3 regions of the uncultured Virgibacillus sp. genome follow, and region 1 is predicted to be linked to each of the others. Evidence: riboswitches for the same ligand, from Rfam matches in the RefSeq annotation. Region 1 holds a riboswitch; each other region holds the start of a gene.
The links. Region 1 has a riboswitch for thiamine pyrophosphate ahead of Q1A47_RS02560 (thiamine phosphate synthase). Riboswitches for the same ligand answer to the same signal wherever they lie in the genome.
Positions count from the first base shown of each region.

Region 2: it holds a riboswitch for thiamine pyrophosphate, as region 1 does, so the genes downstream of both, tenA (thiaminase II) here and Q1A47_RS02560 (thiamine phosphate synthase) in region 1, are expected to answer to the same signal.
Region 3: it holds a riboswitch for thiamine pyrophosphate, as region 1 does, so the genes downstream of both, Q1A47_RS03890 (ABC transporter substrate-binding protein) here and Q1A47_RS02560 (thiamine phosphate synthase) in region 1, are expected to answer to the same signal.

Region 1 is NZ_CANMAB010000006.1:6,419-13,278, forward strand. Features, by position in the region: gene Q1A47_RS02535 (3-ketoacyl-ACP reductase) at 98-820, shown strand; gene Q1A47_RS02540 (ThiF family adenylyltransferase) at 1,188-2,204, opposite strand; gene Q1A47_RS02545 (thiazole synthase) at 2,204-2,968, opposite strand; gene thiS (sulfur carrier protein ThiS) at 2,972-3,172, opposite strand; gene thiO (glycine oxidase ThiO) at 3,132-4,283, opposite strand; gene Q1A47_RS02560 (thiamine phosphate synthase) at 4,267-4,881, opposite strand; TPP riboswitch at 4,983-5,094, opposite strand; gene Q1A47_RS02565 (BCCT family transporter) at 5,238-6,788, opposite strand.
Region 2 is NZ_CANMAB010000045.1:23,139-29,998, forward strand. Features, by position in the region: gene Q1A47_RS11230 (MerR family transcriptional regulator) at 540-1,277, shown strand; gene Q1A47_RS11235 (hypothetical protein) at 1,521-1,664, shown strand; gene thiE (thiamine phosphate synthase) at 2,006-2,587, opposite strand; gene thiM (hydroxyethylthiazole kinase) at 2,627-3,400, opposite strand; gene thiD (bifunctional hydroxymethylpyrimidine kinase/phosphomethylpyrimidine kinase) at 3,397-4,203, opposite strand; gene tenA (thiaminase II) at 4,203-4,889, opposite strand; TPP riboswitch at 4,954-5,056, opposite strand; gene thiW (energy coupling factor transporter S component ThiW) at 5,045-5,542, opposite strand; TPP riboswitch at 5,747-5,858, opposite strand; gene Q1A47_RS11265 (DUF2642 domain-containing protein) at 6,138-6,332, shown strand; gene Q1A47_RS11270 (hypothetical protein) at 6,346-6,546, shown strand.
Region 3 is NZ_CANMAB010000010.1:11,640-18,499, reverse strand. Features, by position in the region: gene tpiA (triose-phosphate isomerase) at 1-723, shown strand, start outside; gene gpmI (2,3-bisphosphoglycerate-independent phosphoglycerate mutase) at 720-2,255, shown strand; gene eno (phosphopyruvate hydratase) at 2,281-3,567, shown strand; TPP riboswitch at 3,910-4,019, shown strand; gene Q1A47_RS03890 (ABC transporter substrate-binding protein) at 4,335-5,348, shown strand; gene Q1A47_RS03885 (MTH1187 family thiamine-binding protein) at 5,352-5,642, shown strand; gene Q1A47_RS03880 (ABC transporter permease) at 5,642-6,412, shown strand; gene Q1A47_RS03875 (ABC transporter ATP-binding protein) at 6,405-6,860, shown strand, end outside.

The sequences.
Region 1 (6,860 bases):
TCCATTTCTCACCGATAATGATGTAATAAGTTATCTTTGAATCTATTCCTTATAAAACTTATACTTAACGTAGATCGCTATTGAAAGGATGTTTCATATGGGACAAGTTATCAAAGGTAAAGTTGCCTACATTACAGGTGCTAGTAGTGGTATTGGACGAACTACTGCTCTCGTATTAGCAAAAGAGGGAGTCCATGTTGGCCTAATCGCCCGCACAAAAAGCAAGCTAGAAGAAGTTGCAAAGGAAGCAGCAGCCCATGGTGTTAAAGCAAGCTTTGCTACTGCTGATATAGCTAATCTAGAAGAAGTTGAGCAAGCGATTGATTACTTACAAAAAGAAATTGGCTCAGCAGATATACTTATAAATAATGCTGGTATTGGAGCATACGGTGCTTTTCTAGAGATGGATCCAGTAACATGGAAGCATACTTTCGAGGTTAATGTTTTTGGAACATACCACGTTACACGTGCTGTCTTGCCACAAATGGTTGAAAAGAATCAAGGAGACATTATTACTATTTCTTCTAGTAATGGACTAAAAGGCACAGCAGGTTCTACCTCCTATAGTGGATCTAAATTTGCTATTCAAGGTATGACAGAAGCACTAATGCAGGAAGTTCGTAAAAACAATATTCGCGTGTTCACGATGAATCCAAGTCTTGTTGCTACAGAACTTGCCTTCGGAGACCAATTAGCAGAAAAAAATGAGGATAAGTATATGCAGCCTGAAGATCTAGCGGAATATATGGTCGCTCAACTAAAACTACATCCTCGTATTTTCATTAAACAATCTTTACAATGGGCAACAAACCCATTTTAAGATAAGTTATAGGTCCACTTTTAAAATTAACAAAGCAGAAGCCCCATCCCTTGGTCTTCTGCTTTCACTTACTTTATAAGTGTATTAGATTAGTAACCTCACCCTTCAACTATCTACATAGCAATATTAAACCATGTATCATTATTTCATGACAGAAGATCTGTGGATAGCAGATGGAACAGTAGTAGCCCCATTCCATAACGCTTCACGATCCTCTTCCTAATACTAGCTATAATCGGATAATACTATGACCAACGTTTGCTTGATCACCTGTCTTATAATATTTCCTTTTATTCCCTCCACTGGCTTCCGCCGTCATATTCTACTTTATAGAGAAAAAACTTCATCCAGTGTACCACCTTAAAAACTACGCGCCAATATAGCGCTGATATAATTGCTTGGCAGTATTCACATCGCTAACGCCATGTATTAAGGTTCTGCCATCTTGAAACACGACAAAACGAACATCGTCAATTTCAAAAATGAGGACTTCACCATTATCTCTAATTTTATCTGTAAGGTTACCGATCTCTTTCACTAAATTAGAAACTGATAAGCTCCCTTTTTCTCCTGGTCTTACTTGTACCGTATCTCTTCCACAAAGCATAGCCGTTTTCAACCCTCTTTCCTTGGTTAAATAAGGATAAATTGCTGATTGAGAACAAGATGAACAAATGGGATCTACTAACCTACTTACATTAATCGCACTATATGACCGTCCCCATATATCGACTTGTACTAACTCCGGAGATGTACCATTATCTGTTAAGTATTTTAAGCACTCCGTTGTCTGATAGGCAGCTGTCACCTGTACCGCAGGAGAAATAATTCCAACCGTATCACAGGTTTTCCCTTCCTGAGGAAGGTGATCAATTAAACATTGTAAACAAGGAGTTTTTCCAGGAATAATGGTAAGTGCGATGGCAGTACTCTGTAAGCAGCCACCATATGCCCAAGGTTTACGATGTTTTGCTAACACATCATTCATTACAAAACGCGTTTGAAAATTATCTGTTCCATCAATAACAAAATCGGCATCTTGTACTATTTTCTCTCCATTCTCCTCAGAAAACTCTTCTACAATTCCCGTAATCTCCACTTCCGGATTAATCGCTTTTAATCTTCGTTGAGCTGCTTTTGCCTTCGTTCGATTCTGTCTCGCATCATCTTCTGTATAAAGCTGCTGACGCTGAAGATTACTAAGTTCGATATAATCGCGATCAACCAGCGTCAGCTTACCTATTCCTGCTCGAACAAGCATTTCCGCATTTGCACTTCCTAATGCTCCAGCGCCAATTACGACAACATGTTTGGTCACTAATTGGCGCTGGCCAGTCTGTCCAATTGGGGCAAAGCGTTCCTGGCGAGCATACCGTCCTGTTATCATTCAATCATCGCCGTCTCTGGACTACTCTTCATTCCGTACATTCGTTTGGGAATACGGCCTGCTTTATATCCTAATCGTCCAGATTGTACAGCCAACCTCATCGCTTCCGCCATTTGAATTGGATCTTTTGCGCCAGATACAGCTGTATTTAATAAAACCCCATCTGCTCCAAGCTCCATGGCATAAGCGGCATCACTCGGAGAACCAATCCCTGCATCGACAATTACGGGGATGTCGGATTGTTCGATAATAAATTGCAAATTCATTGTATTAATAATGCCTTGACCCGATCCAATTGGTGAAGCCCCTGGCATAATTGCATGTACACCTGCTTCTTCCAATCGTTTTGCTAATACAACATCATCAGAGGTATAGGTTAATACAGTGAAGCCCTCCTCTAGCAGTTGTACTGAAGCTTTCATCGTTTCAAAAGGATCAGGCAGCAAGGTTTTCTCACAACCGATAACTTCCACTTTAATCATGTCACATAAACCTGTAGCCTTAGCTAAACGGGCAATTCTTACCGCCTCATTTGCTGTCTTAGCGCCAGCAGTATTTGGTAGTAAATCATATTGCTGCAAATCTAATTCTTCTAACAGATTCGGCTCGTTTTCATCAAATATGTTCATTCTCCTGACGGCAAAGGTTAATATTTCTGTTTTGGATGCTATCACCGCCTTCTTTTGACTTTGAAATGTCGGGTACTTTCCAGTACCTAGCATCAGTCGGGAATGAAATGATTTTCCGCCAATTGTTAACATGACTTATCCTCCTCCTACAAAATGAACAATTTCAATAGTATCCCCATTAGTTAATATTGTTTCGTCATACACTGTTTTATTAATAATTTGTTGATTCTGTTCGACTACCGCGAGTTTCGCTTGAATGTTAAAGCTTTTTAGTAACTCGCCAATAGTTGAATTCTTAGCTACCTCCACCTGACGTCCGTTCACGTGTATCTGCATATGTGATCCCCTCTTTCCTGAAACGATTTGGTGTAAAAAGACGCTGGATCGATGATGGTACATAACGCTTTAAGACCATATCACTAACTAGTTTCCCTGTAGCAGGAGCAAGAAGAATACCATTTCGATAATGTCCGGTTGCAAAATACAAATGGGGAATCTCAGGATGTTCTCCAATAATTGGCTTACCATCTTTGGTGCCCGGACGAACACCAGTCCAACAGCTATGCAGTTCTTCCTGCTTAAACGATGGGAACAACTTCAATAAGTGATTCATTAATTCAAAAATGCCACCTGTTGACGTATAACTATTGCTATCATCATGATAGCTAGTTGCACCAATAATATAGCGTCCGTCTCGTTTTGGTACCAAATACAGATTGTGAAAGAATAACGTCTGCTGAATAGATTGAATGCTTGGCTTTATGGCAAAGCATTCTCCTTTTGTTGGGACCATTGGATTCATTAATCCTGTCGCTTCAAACCACCTCCCACTTTTTACACCTGCCGCTACAACAACATGATCAGCTGAGATAACATCGTTATCGATTTGAATATGAAAAACATCATGGTCATGGACTATTTCTCCAACTTGACAATTCTCGATCAACTGACCTCCCATTGATAAAGATGCCTGTTTAAAAGCTTCACACACTTTCAATGGTTCTACATGTCCATCTCGCCGCATATATAATCCCCCTACTGCCTGGGATAAAGCTGATGTTCGTTTCCTAATCCCTTCCGCATCCAACCATTCTAAGCCTTCAAATGCATTTTGTTTTGCTCGCAGTCTTTGCTTCTGTTCTTCATTCGTAGCTATCTCGAGTATACCGTTGGTGGAAAGCTGAATATCAATCCCTGATAACGAAAATAGTTCTTTGCTTAGAGATGCATACATATTTCTACTTGCTTGGCAAAATTGATAATACGTACCTTCCTGATCATTTTCTGTGTGTACACCAAGCATGCCCGCAGCAGCTTGTGTAGCTTTTCTTCCACTTCTACCTTGTTCAATTACCGTCGTTACAACCCTACTTTTACTTAAATAGTAAGCAATGGATTGCCCAATAACGCCTCCACCTATAACCACTACATCAACGTGTCTCTTCATATCGATTCACCTCCTTTCGAAACGATTGCACTGCCTGCAGTGGATTATTTTGACTAAAAACACCTGACATTACAGCAATCCCACTTGCCTTCGCTTGATAAATATCCGTTACCTTTGCGCTTGTGATTCCACCGATTGCATAAACGGGAATGCTCACCTCTTTTGCAACTGCTGCTAATTTCTCTACTCCTTTTGGTTTCACCCCTTTCTTGCTCGCTGTCGAAAAGACATGACCATACAAAATATACGTAGCACCTAGCTGCTCCGCTCTCTTAGCTACTTCGTTGGAGTGCGTCGATACCCCTACTTGTAAACCGGGGGATTGTTTTCGGAGATCGTGTACCTCTTGTATTCGCTTTTCTGAAAGGTGAAGTGTCTTCACATTCGTTTCACCAGGTAGTGTTGTATGGCCATGAATAATTAGTTTTTCTTCCGGAACTCCTTGTGCAAGCACACGTTGAATGAACAAAGAATAGTCCTGCTCGGTCATTTGTTTTTCTCGTAGAATGACAGCATCAAGATAGGGAATAATACTCGCTATTGTCTGGATAAGGTATTTCTCCTCCTGTTCACCGGTAGTCACCGCAATTAGTTTCATCACTTCCTCTCCTTTTCTACAAAAAAATGCCACTTTTCCAGCAAAGGAAAAGTGGCATGAATCTATAACGATATCCTAAAAAAGGTATATGTCGCTGATACACACTACTCCTGTCACTTTCCTCCGCTGGTTCTTACTCCAGTTCAGGTTCAAAGGGTCTCCATGTCACACATAGATCTCAGCCATTACGTAAAGGCACCCCTAGTGAAGCGTAATTTAATTATTCAATATGCATTTGTCTATAAAATACATGATTTTGGACTATTCGTCTACCAAAAATGAACAATTTTCTATTTTTTTGCCATTCTCTACTAACAAAAGAGCTGACCTAATGAGCCAGCCCCTTAACATCTCTTTTATTTGGTATAGCGTTTAACTTCATCAATCTTTTGTTCTTTTGCAAGTTCACGAGTTGCGCGTGGCGCGGTCCAAAATGTGGTTAACATGAGTAACGATACAGGAACAGCCGTCACCACAATAAAGGATTGTAGCGATCCAACACTATCCTCGCCAATAGTGATGAGTACAGTTGCGACAAGTCCCATAAGAATTGCCCAGAACACACGCAGGAATTTCGATGGGTCTCCATTACCTGTAATCGCCATCGAGATGGTTAATGACATCGAATCGGTTGTCGTTAATACAAACACAATAGTTGCTACTAAAAAGAAGAAACCGATAATCGTACCAAGTGGCAATTGTTCTGCGATAGCAATCATAGCTGCTGGAGGTCCAGCACTATTTAAAGCTTCAGATACGGCACCAGGGTTATTCATTTCAGCAAAAATCCCTGTGCCACCAACAACTGTAAACCAGAACGTCGTTACCACAGGTGCAATTACCGCAACAGCAGTTACAAGCTCTCGAATTGTGCGACCACGAGAAATACGACTAACAAACATCGCCATCATTGGACCATAGCCAATGAACCAAGCAAAGAAAAAAACGGTCCATAAGCCAAGCCAAGCTCCATCTCCACGGAAGGTGTTTAAGGTTAGGAAGTCTTGGACATATAATCCAAATGATTGCAAATAGGAATCAAAAATAAATAATGCTGGACCTAGAATAATCACAGCAACCATTAAACAAACTGCGAGAATAATATTATAGCTGCTTAAAATTTGGATTCCTTTATGAATTCCTGTCGCAGCAGAAATCCCAGCTGCTAGAACAATAACGATAACAATAAGACATTGTACAAATAAATTATTTGGTACACCGAACAATGCACTTAATCCATAACCTGCTTGTAATCCAAGGAATCCAATTGGACCAATCGTACCAGCTGCCACTGACACAATCGAAAAGGCATCAACAAACGTACCAAGTGCACTTTTTTTCATAATCTTATCGCCAAAGATCGGATAAAGCATCGATCTTGGCTTTAATGGTGCATTTCGATGATAATGGGAATACATGAATACAATCGTACCTAATGTTCCTAAAATTGCCCATGAGACAAAACCCCAATCGACAAAACTTGCTGCAAGTGCAGGTACTACTGCTTCTGTAGTCCCAGCCTCAATTCCTGAGAAATGTGGTGGGATGGTTAAAAAATGGCTCAACGGTTCTGCCGCTGCCCAAAAAACACCACCTGCCGCTAGCAGCGTACACATAATAATCGAAATCCACTTGAACGTTCCAATCTCAGGCTTTTCTAATTTTCCTAAACGAATTTTCCCAAACTTTGAATACCCAAGTATTAATGCAATGACTAGAGTTCCTACCATTAGAACTTGATATATCGAGCCGAAATAGGTTACCGACCAATTAAACATCGTATTAACTACATAGGTGACCATTTCCTGGTTTATTAATGCAAGAATTACAAAGGCAAGTAGCGCCCCTCCACTTAGAAAAAGAACTGGCTTATCTATGGTTTGATCTTGCTTCTTTCTATTCTTCAACAATCTGCTCCTCTCAATTCTATACAAAAAAATCTCACATAACCATATACTGACCTGTTTGCTTTTCACTTA
Region 2 (6,860 bases), on a different contig from region 1:
CCCGCAGGAGTCTACGTAATTCGTCTCCGCTATGAGAAGGTGCAACAATTCTTGTCATAAGTAATAGGTTGACTTTTTTACAATGGGTAAAGTGAAAATCGCTATCCGTGAGTATAAAAGCAGCTGTGTTACTTCATGCTAGCGTTGTAGAGCCTGATAATAGCGAAGGGCGGCCACTTCAACTCCTGTGGGAAATGTTTGACCTGAAGATCCACTTTTTTGAGCGGGTTTTGCTAAAAAAGTTAGCTGAAGGACAAACCCCACGGAAAGGGAAGTGGGCAGCCGGAGTGGCGGTCAAGCAGTAGCTATTATTCCATAATAGCTACTAGAGAAAGCGTAAATCTGAGCATTTAGTGATAAGGACTGAGCGAATTTTGCTCCGTTTTTTTAAACTGAAATACTTTGTTTCCGGTTCTTTTTGTTTGGATATAGCGATTGGTAACCTGTATTTAGAATTTAAATATGCTGTTAATTATTTTTTCTATTGACTCTAACGTTACGTTATACTTTATAGTAAGTTTACAGGGAGGTTAACAGCTATGAAAGTAAAGGAAGTAGCTGATTTGGTTGGGATTAGTGTGCGCACACTACATCATTATGATGAAATTGGGCTATTGACTCCCGAACAAACAACCGAATCAGGATATCGCATTTATTCAGAGAATGATCTAGAACGTTTGCAGCAGATTTTATTTTTTAAGGAACTTGATTTTTCTTTGAAGAAAATTAAAGAAATTATTGACAGCCCTTCTTTTAATCAAGCTGAGGCCTTAGAGATGCATCGCAAAATGCTGCTTGATAAAAGGAGGCGAATCAATACAATGATTGGAACGATTGATAAAACATTAAAGTATAAAAAAGGAGAGATTGTAATGAGTAATCAAGAAAAATTTGCCGGATTTGACTTTAGTCATAATCCTTATGAACAGGAAGCGCGAGAGCGTTGGGGGGATAAAGCAGTTAATAAATCGAATGCAAAACTTAATAGCTTCACAAAAGCTGAAAAAAAAGAGTTTGAGGAAACGTTCCATGCGATTTATCGTAAATTAGCCGAAGTTCGTCATGAAGATCCTGCCTCTGAAATTGCTCAAGAACGAATTGCTGAATGGTATCAATTCTTAAATCGTATAGGAACGTATTCACTAGAAGCTTTTAAAGGACTAGGCCAACTATATGTAGATGATGAACGTTTCACAAAAAATATCGATCAATATGGTAATGGTTTAGCTGTATTCATGCGAGATGCGATGACTGCCTATGCTGATAATCTTCAATAAATAGAAGGAGGCAGGAATGCTTCAGTCTCTTTTCGGTTAATCATGCTGAAGTTTTTACGAACAGTTTATTATCTATAGAGCTATGTGCTTATTCCCTTCAGTCGTTATGGTAGTTCTAAAGGCTACTTTATGTAATAGGATTGCTACTATATTACCAAAATTCTGATTTTTATATACAATTAGAGAGTGACAGTGTATAGTAAAATGTAGATAGATTATTATAAAAGGAGTAGTGATAAAACAATGAAAAAGTTATTGCTGGGTAGTTCCATTCTTACCATGCTTCTTTTCTCGTCTATTTCAGCATCGGCAGCAGTGTCACCAGATTCCGGTGTGAATGGGTGTAAAGCGGGGAGTAAACACCATTGTAAGCGATATGAACTATAGATTTATGTTGATGAGCCTGTAGCTTGGAGCTACGGGTTCTTTTTATTCAAGTGGATAAATATGGGCGTGTTGAGCCGCGGCCAGCTTCAGCGACCAGAAACGATGCGACTTCACGAATCGCTCTAATCTAATTCATTATTGGCTCGGAAGCTCACCATGATTCTTTCTCTCGCTCCAGTCGCTACGTTTCTAATTGGGCGCTTTGCTTTTATTCGTATAAAGAGTCGCAGGATTGACGAAAAAGCAAGCGTAAAAAAAGCTGTGCCGATTGTTTTTTATTGGGCACAGCTTTAATTGTTTTGTGTGCTATTTCTGCACTCTTTGAATATAGATTGTTACTACTATAATTGTAGAACAGCTTTATTAATATCTTCTGCAAGGGTTATAGCGGATATGATCGCAACCCCATCCGCTCCCGCTTGGATAACAGAAGCTGCATTGTCTGTAGTGATACCACCTATACCCACAATTGGCAGGGAGGGATAAGCTTGTTTGATATCTTTTATCCAATTCGGTCCAATCGCTGATTTAGCATCCTCTTTTGTTGTAGTAGAAAATATTGGCCCCACTCCTAAATAGTCAACAGAGGAAATGGGACTATTTACTAATTCTGTTTTATTTGATACAGAAAGGCCGACCCATTTATTTGGAAAACGCCTACGTAATTCCAGAGCAGATACATCATCCTGACCAACATGGATACCATCTGCATCTAATATTTCAGCAAGTTCTATGTCATCGTTAACGAAGAAAGGTATACGATAGTTTTGACAGATATTCCGAAGTTGTTTTCCTAAAATAAATTTTTTATAACCAGTTAATGACCCGTTTCCTTTTTCTCTAAATTGAAATGCTGTTATACCAGCTTTTACTGCTTGTTCCAAAATATGCTTTGGATCGTTATGGCAGTTCTGACTACCCATAATAAAGTATTTTCTTAGAGCATCCTTTAGCTGCAAAGATTAATTAACTCCTTTCAATTGATCTAAGTCTTTGGAAAGGGCGTCTATAAATGCTGGTAAGAAGCTTCCAGGACCAAGCACATATTCTTGAGAAGCCGCGTGTTCAGCAGCAAGTCCATAAAACTGTACTGCTGCCAATGCCTTAGCTTCTAGAGCATGATTAGTTGTTAAGCATGCAGTTAGAATAGCTCCTAATAAGCAGCCTGCACCAGTAATTTTTTCTAGCCATACATGACCAGTCGTGTTGTGAATTATTTTCCCTTCACTGTAAATTACATCCGTCTCACCAGTAACTACAGCAGTTGTATGATAGGCTTTGGCAACTTTAACGGCAATTTCTTCTAGATTACCGTCCCCAATTGACTCAACACCTTTTGTTTTCCAAGGGATCTCCACAAGCTGTGCCATTTCACCAGCATTACCTTTGATTGCGGTAAACTGTACTTCGTGTAGCAAATGCTTTACAGCTTCTTGGCGAAAGGTTGTAGCCGCTACGCCAACTGGGTCAAGTACGACAGGGATACCTTTTTTATTTGCGGCTATTCCTGCTAGTTTCATAGCTGATAGCTCGTTTAAAGTTGTTGTACCAATATTAATAAGTACACCATTCGCAGCGGTAGCCATTTCTTTAGCCTCTTGTTCTGCTTTTGCCATTATCGGTGCTCCACCAAAGGCTAAAAGACCATTAGCTGTAAAATTCATGACTACTTCATTGGTTAAGTTATGGATCAATGGTTTTTGTTCTCTAACTGCTTGAATAATGGATTGTGTCATTGTTCCACCCTTTCTTTGCGTACCGCCCAATGATTTGTAGGTCCGTTACCGGCACCAAGTGAAAAGGAGTATTGAATAGCAGCTGTTACATACTGTTTCGCCTGCTTTACAGCTTCGTAAAGTGGTAGACCTTTACTTAGATGAGCAGTAATTGCCGCTGAATACGTACAACCTGTACCATGTGTATTCTTTGTTTGAAACCGCTCTGCTTCGAACGTGTAAAGCTTATTCCCATCATATAAATAGTCGACGGCTTTACCTTGCAGGTGGCCACCTTTAACAAGTGCTGCGCGTGCTCCAAAGCTTTTGACGATCTCGAAAGCCGCTTCTTGCAAATCACTTGTATTATCAATAGATTGTCCTGTAATATACTGTGCTTCAGGAATATTAGGAGTAACTACAGTCGCTAATGGTAATAGCTGCTGTTTGAGAAACGATCGAGCATCTTCCGATATTAATGGATCGCCACTAGTTGCAACCATGACAGGGTCCATGACATAGTTCACAACTGATTTGGACAAGTGCTCTGCAATAACCTGCATCATATCTTTGTTCGCAATCATACCTGTTTTTATGCTATGCACAGGCATATCTGATATAACTGAGTTTAGTTGCTCATTTATCATCGTAACAGGTAGATGGTGTACGTTTTGCACACCGGTTGTATTTTGTGCCACAACAGAGGTGATTACAGACATTCCATATACGGTTAGTTCTTGAAATGTTTTTAGGTCTGCCTGTATGCCAGCACCGCCACTCGGATCTGTTCCAGCAATAGTCAGCGCGCAAGGTATGCTATCCATTAGCTGTTCACCTTTTCTGCGTTTGGCCATGATTCACATGTGTAGGCCATTTCCCAGAATTTAAGCTCCAGCTGGCAGCTTTTTCGAAAAGCTTCTCTAATGAGATCTTTTTCATCCTTGGCAGCATTTTCTGCAAGTATATCCAACCGTTTTCTCAATTCAAAGGTGGTATTATCTACATCACCACTTGCATAGAAACTAATCCAATCGTAAAAAGGGTGATCTTTATTAGGATTATACTGCTCCATTAATTCCCTACCAATTTCTAAGTATGTCCAAGGGCATGGAAGTAGAGCTCCTAGTATCTCACTAGACGTTCCCATTTGTGCATGATACATCATATGTTTAATGTAATGATCTGCAGTAGGTGGCAAAGGGTGTCCTTGTAAGGACGCATAGTCCACACCGATATGATTGCAGAAGTTATGATGTGGGTGGATTTCATCGTTTAATATAAAATTTATTTGATCAAAGAAATAAGCAATATCATCACGTTTCTTTGATTTGGATAGCGCTATTCCATAAATTTGCATAAAGGCATTTAAGTATTCAAAGTCCGCTTTAATATAATGTGCGAGCGCATCTTTAGAAATCTCGCCAGTCCCTATCCCCTGAACAAAGGGATGATTAAAAATAAGCTGGAAAATATCATTGTTTTCTTCTCTTAATTGATCAGTGAAATTCATATTTAGCCTCCTTCTATTATGGGAAGCCACTAGAGGTGTAAAAGTAGATAAATAGAGGATAATAATATGTTCCCCACTACTTTCCTGCGCTGGTATTATCCAGATCAGGTTCAAAGGGACAAAGGAAAAGTCCTTATCTCAGCAACAAAGCGCCCCTAGTAGTTTCCTTGTACGCGTATCGTATCTTCTTGCTTTACTCGTAATAAAATGAACCAGCCAATAAATGCGCCAGTTATGCTACTTACCAAAAACGATGGCATGAAAATGAAAGCGCCAGCAGCACTGTCCATAAACAATTTAGCAAATGGAACCGCTATGAATGATCCGATAATACCAGTACCAATGCTTTCTCCGATCACAGCCCACAGCTTTCTACCAAACCACTGATAAAAAAGCCCAGCAAGGAAAGCACCAACCATTGCTCCCGGAAAAGCAAGTAATGTACCAATCCCCAGCATATTTCGTAAAATTCCAATCATAAAAGCTATGACTACGGCTGGACCAGGTCCCAGTATTACTGCCGCCATTACATTTACTGCGTGCTGCACTGGATACGCTTTAGCAATTCCAGCAGGAAACCATAAGAATTGTGCTCCTAATGTTCCAATTGCTACGAAAATTGCCATCAATGTTAATACGTGCGTTCTTCTCACTTATTCCCTCCTTTCTATAAAAAGTGAGCATAGGACAACAATAGGAATTACCGACAATATGCGGTATAGCTTACGTCCTACACGCCTCTCCCCAGTAGCTATGGATGCTAAAGGTAGACAGCAAAGCATAATATACATCCACTCTGTTCTTATGAAAAAAACCAGATCCTCCATGGACCTGGCTTTGTGTAAGAAAATAGAAAGACGTTGCGTCTACTACTTCCCTCCGCTGGTATTAACCAGATCAGGTCCATAAGAGTTAGAAACGTCACGTGTTTCCTCTCAGCCCACATATTGGGCACCCCTAGTAGTTAAGTAACTTGTGAATTTAATTATGCTTTCAGCAACTAACTGAATCAAGCATAACAAATATATTGTTATTTGTCATGGGAAAAAGAATATAGCGTATTAACCTACAGAGTTATTTTTATAAACGCGTAATTTTAATATCACTTAAAGATAGCAGTCTATTAAGTTTTATTTATAGTTATATGATATTTGTTGAATTTATGTTATTTGGAAATAAATGCCCTTACGACAAGATGAATTTAGCATAGGGTAAATAGAGATATATTAAAGAAAGGGTGAAGATAAAATGGTAAGCACTCCCTCTACGATTAGAGAATTACTTCAGAGTTTGGTGAACGAACAGATAGAGATCACTACTCCTTTTGGAACAGTAACAGGGACTCTTTTGAAGGTTAGATCTGACTATGTTGTCTTAATTGAAAATACAGGAGAACAAACATTGATTCGAATAAATAAAATTGAGTTGATTACTGAATTATAAAGGAGGAATAACGATGTTTTTATATACTTTTTCTGCTGAATTGAATACACGTGTAGGTTCTAATGTTGAAGTAGCTACAGATAGTAATTTAATAGAAGGTATTCTTTCGAACGTGACATCACAATTAGTACTTGTTATTGATGTTAGTAATGGTTATGGAACTGAAAAAATTTATATATCTTTGAATGCTATTAATTTCGTGCGATTTACGTAGCATAATCTAACATTTAGTTTTGTTCAATCTTCAAATGCGAAAACAGGTATGATTCTTCTTCTTTTTGAAGGATTATACCTGTTATTATAGTTTAACGGTATGGAATGTAGAGAGAGAATAAAAGGTCCCATTAAAAAACAATTATAGAAACGTCCAATATATGTATTCCTCTTAAAATACGCACTTGCTGGACAAACCTTGAATTAGTTCTTCAATTTGTAAAAATGACAGATTAATTGAATAGTGTGAAGGAACCTCGCATATATAATTTACTGAATCAATTTCATAATTGCTGTTTTTAAAAATGCATAGAG
Region 3 (6,860 bases), on a different contig from region 1:
AACAAAGTTTCAACAGAAGCGAATCAATTTGTTGATGAAGTCGGAGCAAAAATACCTGAAGATAAGAATGTAGAGGCAATTGTTTGTGCGCCATTCCCATTTTTAGCATCTCTTGTTGATAAAACAAAAGATACAAATCTTAAAGTTGCTGCACAAACGATGCACTATGAAGAAAGTGGAGCTTTTACCGGTGAAGTAAGTCCAGTTATGCTAGAGGATTTAGGTATAACGCATGTTGTACTTGGACATTCGGAGCGACGAGAATATTATAATGAAACGGACGAAACGGTGAATAAAAAAGTTCATGCTGCATTTAATCATCATTTAGTTCCAATTGTTTGTGTTGGTGAAACCCTAGAACAGCGTGAGGCAAATGAAACAATGGATCATGTCGAAAACCAAGTGATTAAAGCTTTAGAAGGTCTATCAGACCAACAAGTGGCTGAAACGATCATAGCTTATGAACCGATTTGGGCAATTGGTACAGGTAAAACAGCTACAAGTGCTGAAGCAAATGAAGTATGTGCATATATTAGACAAGTTATTGCAAAACTTACTTCAAAGGAAACAGCAGACCATGTAGTTATTCAATATGGTGGAAGTGTAAAACCAGCTAATATAGAGGAGTTACTAGCACAATCCGATATTGACGGTGCATTAGTTGGTGGTGCTAGCCTTCAACCAGAATCCTTCTTACAATTAGTGGAGGCAGGTAAAAAATGAAACAGGATAAATTAGCAGCATTAATCATCTTGGATGGCTTCGCTCTTCGTGATGAGGAAAAAGGAAATGCTGTAAAGCAAGCCAATACTCCTAACTTTGATCGTTATTGGAATACCTATGCTCACAACCAATTAACAGCATGTGGTGAGGCAGTTGGTCTACCTGAAGGGCAAATGGGAAACTCCGAGGTCGGGCATTTAAATATTGGAGCTGGGCGCATCGTTTATCAAAGTTTAACTCGTGTGAATTTGTCCATTAAGAATGGCGAGTTCTTTGAAAAAGAGGCCTTTAAAAAATCAATAGAAAATGCGAAGAAAAACAAAAAAGCATTGCATGTTTTTGGATTGCTTTCCGATGGAGGCGTGCATAGTCATATCAATCATTTATTTGCTTTATTAAAACTAGCAAAAGATAATGAGTTGAAAGAAGTGTACATCCATGCATTTCTTGATGGACGAGATGTTGGTCCGCAAACAGCGAAAGAATATATTAAACAAACGCAGGATAAGATCAAGGAATACGGTGTTGGTCAATTTGCAACCATTTCAGGCCGCTATTATTCCATGGATCGTGACAAACGTTGGGATCGTGTGAAAAAAGCGTATGATGCAATGGTATATGGAGAAGGACCAGCATATCAAGACCCAATAGAGGTTGTTGACGATTCATATGCAAATGAAATTTACGATGAGTTTGTTATTCCATCTGTCATCACAGATGAAAACGGTGAAGCAGTTGGGAAAATTAAAGATGGAGATTCTATAATCTTTTATAACTTCCGTCCAGATCGCGCTATTCAGATTTCACGTACCTTTGCAAATGAAGATTTTCGTGATTTTGATCGTGGTGAGCACGTGCCAAAAAATTTGGACTTTGTAATGTTAACGAATTTTAGTGAAACAGTCGATGGCTATGTTGCTTACGAACCTGTTAACCTAGATAATACAGTTGGCGAAGTATTATCTCAGCATAATTTGAAGCAATTACGTATTGCTGAGACAGAAAAATATCCACATGTCACTTTCTTTATGAGTGGTGGTCGTGAGAAAGAATTTGATGGTGAAAAACGTGTATTGATTGATTCGCCAAAGGTTGCAACATATGATTTAAAACCAGAAATGAGTGCTTATGGAGTGACGGACGCGTTGCTCAAAGAACTTGATGCTGGTGAACACAATGCAATTATCTTGAACTTTGCTAACCCGGACATGGTTGGACATTCTGGTAAATTACAGCCGACTATTAAAGCAATTGAAGTAGTTGATGAATGTCTAGGGAAAATTGTTGATAAAATTAAAGAGCTTGGCGGGAATGCCATTATTACTGCTGATCACGGTAATTCTGATGAGGTAGTTACGCTTGAAGGTAAGCCAATGACTGCTCATACGACAAATCCTGTTCCGGTAATTGTGACAGAAGAAAATATAACATTACGAGATGGTGGGATTTTAGCTGATCTATCACCAACCTTATTGGATTTACTAGGTATTGAAAAACCAGAAGAAATGACTGGCGAATCATTAATTAAATAAAAGGAAATTAAAGGAGAGAAAAATTATGCCATACATTACTGATGTATATGCACGTGAAGTATTAGACTCACGCGGTAACCCGACAGTTGAAGTGGAAGTATTTACAGAATCAGGTGCCTTCGGTTCTGCACTTGTGCCAAGCGGTGCATCTACCGGTGAATACGAGGCTGTGGAATTACGTGATGGTGATAAAGATCGTTATCTTGGAAAAGGTGTTCTAAAAGCAGTTCAAAACGTAAATGAAATAATTGCACCTGAATTACTTGGGATTGATGTTACTCGTCAGAATATCATCGATGCGTTAATGATCGAATTAGATGGAACTGAAAATAAAGGCAAACTTGGTGCTAACGCAATTCTTGGTGTATCCATGGCTGTAGCACATGCTGCTGCTAGTTATCTTGAAGTACCGTTATATAACTACCTCGGTGGATTTAATGCAAAAACCCTACCAACACCAATGATGAATATTCTTAATGGTGGTGAGCATGCCGATAATAACGTAGATATTCAAGAGTTTATGGTTATGCCAGTTGGAGCAGAAACGTTCCAAGAAGCACTACGTACGGGTGCTGAAATTTTCCATTCATTGAAAAATGTATTAAAATCAAAGGGGTATAACACAGCTGTTGGTGACGAAGGCGGATTTGCACCAAACCTTGCTTCTAATGAAGAAGCTTTACAAACAATTGTGGAAGCAATTGAAGCTGCTGGTTACAAGCCAGGAGAAGAAGTGAAGCTTGCAATGGATGTTGCTGCTTCAGAAATATATGAAGATGGTAAATATAATCTAAAAGGTGAAGGTGTTGTTCGTACTTCTGAAGAGATGGTTGATTGGTATGAAGACATGATCAACAAATACCCAATTATCTCCATTGAAGATGGACTAGATGAAAATGATTGGGATGGATTTAAAGTATTAACAGATCGTCTTGGTGGACGAGTACAGCTTGTCGGAGATGATTTATTTGTAACAAATACTAATAAGCTTTCCAAAGGTATTGAACAAGGTATTGGAAACTCTATCTTAGTAAAAGTTAATCAAATCGGTACATTAACAGAGACGTTCGAAGCAATCGAAATGGCAAAACGCGCTGGCTATACAGCGGTTATCTCACACCGTTCAGGAGAAACAGAAGATGCAACGATCGCTGACATTGCTGTAGCGACTAATGCAGGTCAGATCAAAACAGGTGCACCTTCTCGAACAGATCGTGTAGCTAAATACAATCAACTGCTTCGCATTGAAGATGAGCTAGCAGGCATGGGTGAATATGCTGGTAAGACAGCGTTCTATAACCTAAATAAATAGGGAAGAAAACCTCTTAAGGTATGGTGGTTATACTTTAAGAGGTTTTTTATAGGTTTATCCCACACATATAACTGGCAGTAATAATCCACTTTAAGCAATAAAGTAAAACCACTATGGGGAAGTGGAGGATCGATTGCCGGTAAATGTCCGGTCGGTTCAAAGGATTTTAGGTCTGTGGTGCTAACAATCAATGTGGGATAAATAAAACCCCCACTGATTAAAGTGTCACTTTATGCAGAAGTTGCTTCTATGTTCATAGAAGTTTCTATATTTTTTGAGTTTCTTAAACTTGATTAAATGGACGAATTATGTCATAGTTACTATGGAATTAATAATAGAATACTAAAGTTGTAGGGGGACCAGTGTTGCTGGTTGAGATTGTATCCGTAAGGTACTGACTCTTAGAACCTGATCTGGTTTAAACCAGCGTAGGGAACATGTTTGATACATCAAATATTAAGTTGTATATGCCCTAATGGTGATTAACCATCTAGGGCATTTTTTATAGTCTAAGAAATTATAAAATTTGCGTGTTGAGCTGCGTCCAGCTCCAGCGCCCAGAAACTAGGCTACTTCATCATGAATCGCCCTAATCTAAATCATCATCGGCTCGCAAGCTCACCGTGAGTCCTTTATCTCCGTTGAATCGTCGCTGCGTTGCTAATCGGGTGTTTGCGCTTTTATTCTTAGCGAAGGAATTACAGTCAAACAAGATGATACATACGCTGTTCCTTACAATGAGAAAGGTATTCAAGAGGAGGAAAACATTGAAGAAGCTTTTACTGCTTAGTTTAGGGATTACACTGCTTATATTAACGGCATGTGGTACAGAAGAGAAAGAACAAAGTCAGCAGAACAATGACTCAACAGAAAAGAAAAAGATCTCTGTTGTACTTGATTGGACACCAAATACGAATCATACAGGATTATATGTTGCAAAAGAGAAGGGATATTTTGAAGAGCAAGGCCTTGATGTGGACATAATTATGCCTGGTGAAGCGGGAGCAGATCAGTTAATTGCATCTGGTAAAGCAGATTTTGGTGTGAGTTATCAGGAGGGGATTACTGAAGCTCGTGTACAAGATATACCGATTGTTTCCATTGCTGCTGTTATACAGCATAATACCTCAGGTTTTGCCTCACCCAAGAATAAACAGATTACTACACCTAAAGATTTTGAAGATAAAACATATGGTGGCTGGGGAGCTCCAGTAGAAAAAGCGGTTCTAACCTCACTCATGCAGCAGGAAAATGCTAATGTAGAATCAGTTGATATTATCAACATGGGCGATACGGACTTTTTTACTGCGGTGAAAAGAGATATTGATTTTGCGTGGATTTATTATGGTTGGACTGGTGTAGAGGCAGAGCTCCGTGATGAAGAAATTAATATGGTGTATTTAACCGATTATTCGTCAAATTTAGATTATTACACGCCGGTTTTAGCTACCAATGAAAAAATGATCAAAGATGATCCAGAAACAGTTAAGCAATTCTTAGCTGCAGTATCTAAAGGTTATAATCTAGCAATTGAGCAACCAGAGGAAGCCGCTGATATCTTAATTAACGCTGTTCCTGATTTGGATGCAGAATTAGTAAAAGCAAGTCAAGCTTGGTTAGCGTCAAAGTATCAAGATGATGCGGACCAGTGGGGGGAACAAAAGCAAGAGGTATGGGAGAATTACGCCAATTGGATGTATGAGAATGAGCTGTTAGATAAACCGTTAGATAGTGAAAAAGCATTTACAAATGAGTTTTTACCAGAAACAAAGGAGGAATAAATGATGGCAGATGCACTAGTTAGTATTCAAATTATCCCGAAAACGAAAAATGGTGAAGATGTTATTCCGTATGTGGATGAAGCGATTAAGATTATCGATCATTCCGGAGTTAAGTATCAGGTAAGTCCACTAGAAACTACAATGCAAGGTGATCTTGCAGAACTATTTGGAATTATTGAGAAGATGAATAAAAGGATGACTGAAATTGGTTGTGAAAATGTTATTTCACAGGTGAAGGTTCTTTATCAACCTTCTGGAGCTTCCATGGAACAATTAACGGAGAAGTATCGCTAATGAGAAGATTGCGAGAAAAGGGATGGCGACCAGCTCTGGTCCTCATCCTTTTCCTTATCAGTTGGGAAATAGCTTGTCGTATTTTTTCGATCCCAGCTTGGCTACTACCTGCTCCAAGTGTAATATGGCAAGAAGCTGTCAATGGCTGGCCAAATTATGCTAGTCATCTACAATCGACTATCCAACTATCGATTATCGGATTTATGATAGGCAGCAGTGTAGGTACGCTCGTTGCTGTTTGTCTTCATCTCATTCCGACAGTTAGGGAAGCCTTTTATCCATTATTAATAATATCACAGAATATACCTATTATTATTTTAGCTCCCTTATTAGTAATTTGGTTTGGTTTTGGAATCTTGCCGAAATTAATTGTTATTACACTTGTTTGTTTTTTTCCAATAACTATAGCAGCTTTAGATGGATTTAGACAAACAAGTGGAGAACTGAAACACTATATGCAAATGACAGGTGCCAGTAAAGGGCAAATCTTTCGTAAGCTAGAGTGGCCATATGGATTACCTTCTTTGTTTAGTGGTTTAAAGATATCGGCGACATATAGCGTAATGGGAGCGGTGATATCTGAATGGCTTGGTGCAAGTGAAGGAATTGGAGTATATATGACTTTGGCATCTTCGTCTTTCCGAACAGATCGTGTCTTTGTTGCTATCTTATTTATAGTGCTGTTAAGTTTATTGTTTTTTGGTTGTATTTCATTAATTGAAAAAAGAGTAATTAAATGGAAACCGGAAGAAGGGAAGATCAGTGAGTAATTTAGAACTTGTAAATCTAACAAAAAAATATGGGGAAACTACTATTCTTAATCGTATTTCATTAACGGTGCGAAACGGAGAGTTTGTTTCGATTGTTGGACCATCAGGAAGTGGGAAGAGCACGTTATTTCGACTGATTGGAGGGATTACCTCACCTAATTCCGGTACGATTAAATTAAATGGAAAAGAGATTATCGGCAAACGGGGATTCATCAGCTATATGCCTCAATCAGATTCCTTACTTCCTTGGCGTTCGATTTTACAAAATGTTGTCTTAGCGGCAGAAATTGCAGGTAGAAAAGATGAATTAGAAGCAAAACGAATGCTAGAACGAGCTGGCTTAAAAGGATATGAAAATGCATATCCCCATGAATTATCTGGAGGAATGAAGCAGCGCGCTTCTTTTGTACGCAGTATTTTAAGTCCCCAGCCTGTTATTTGTTTAGAT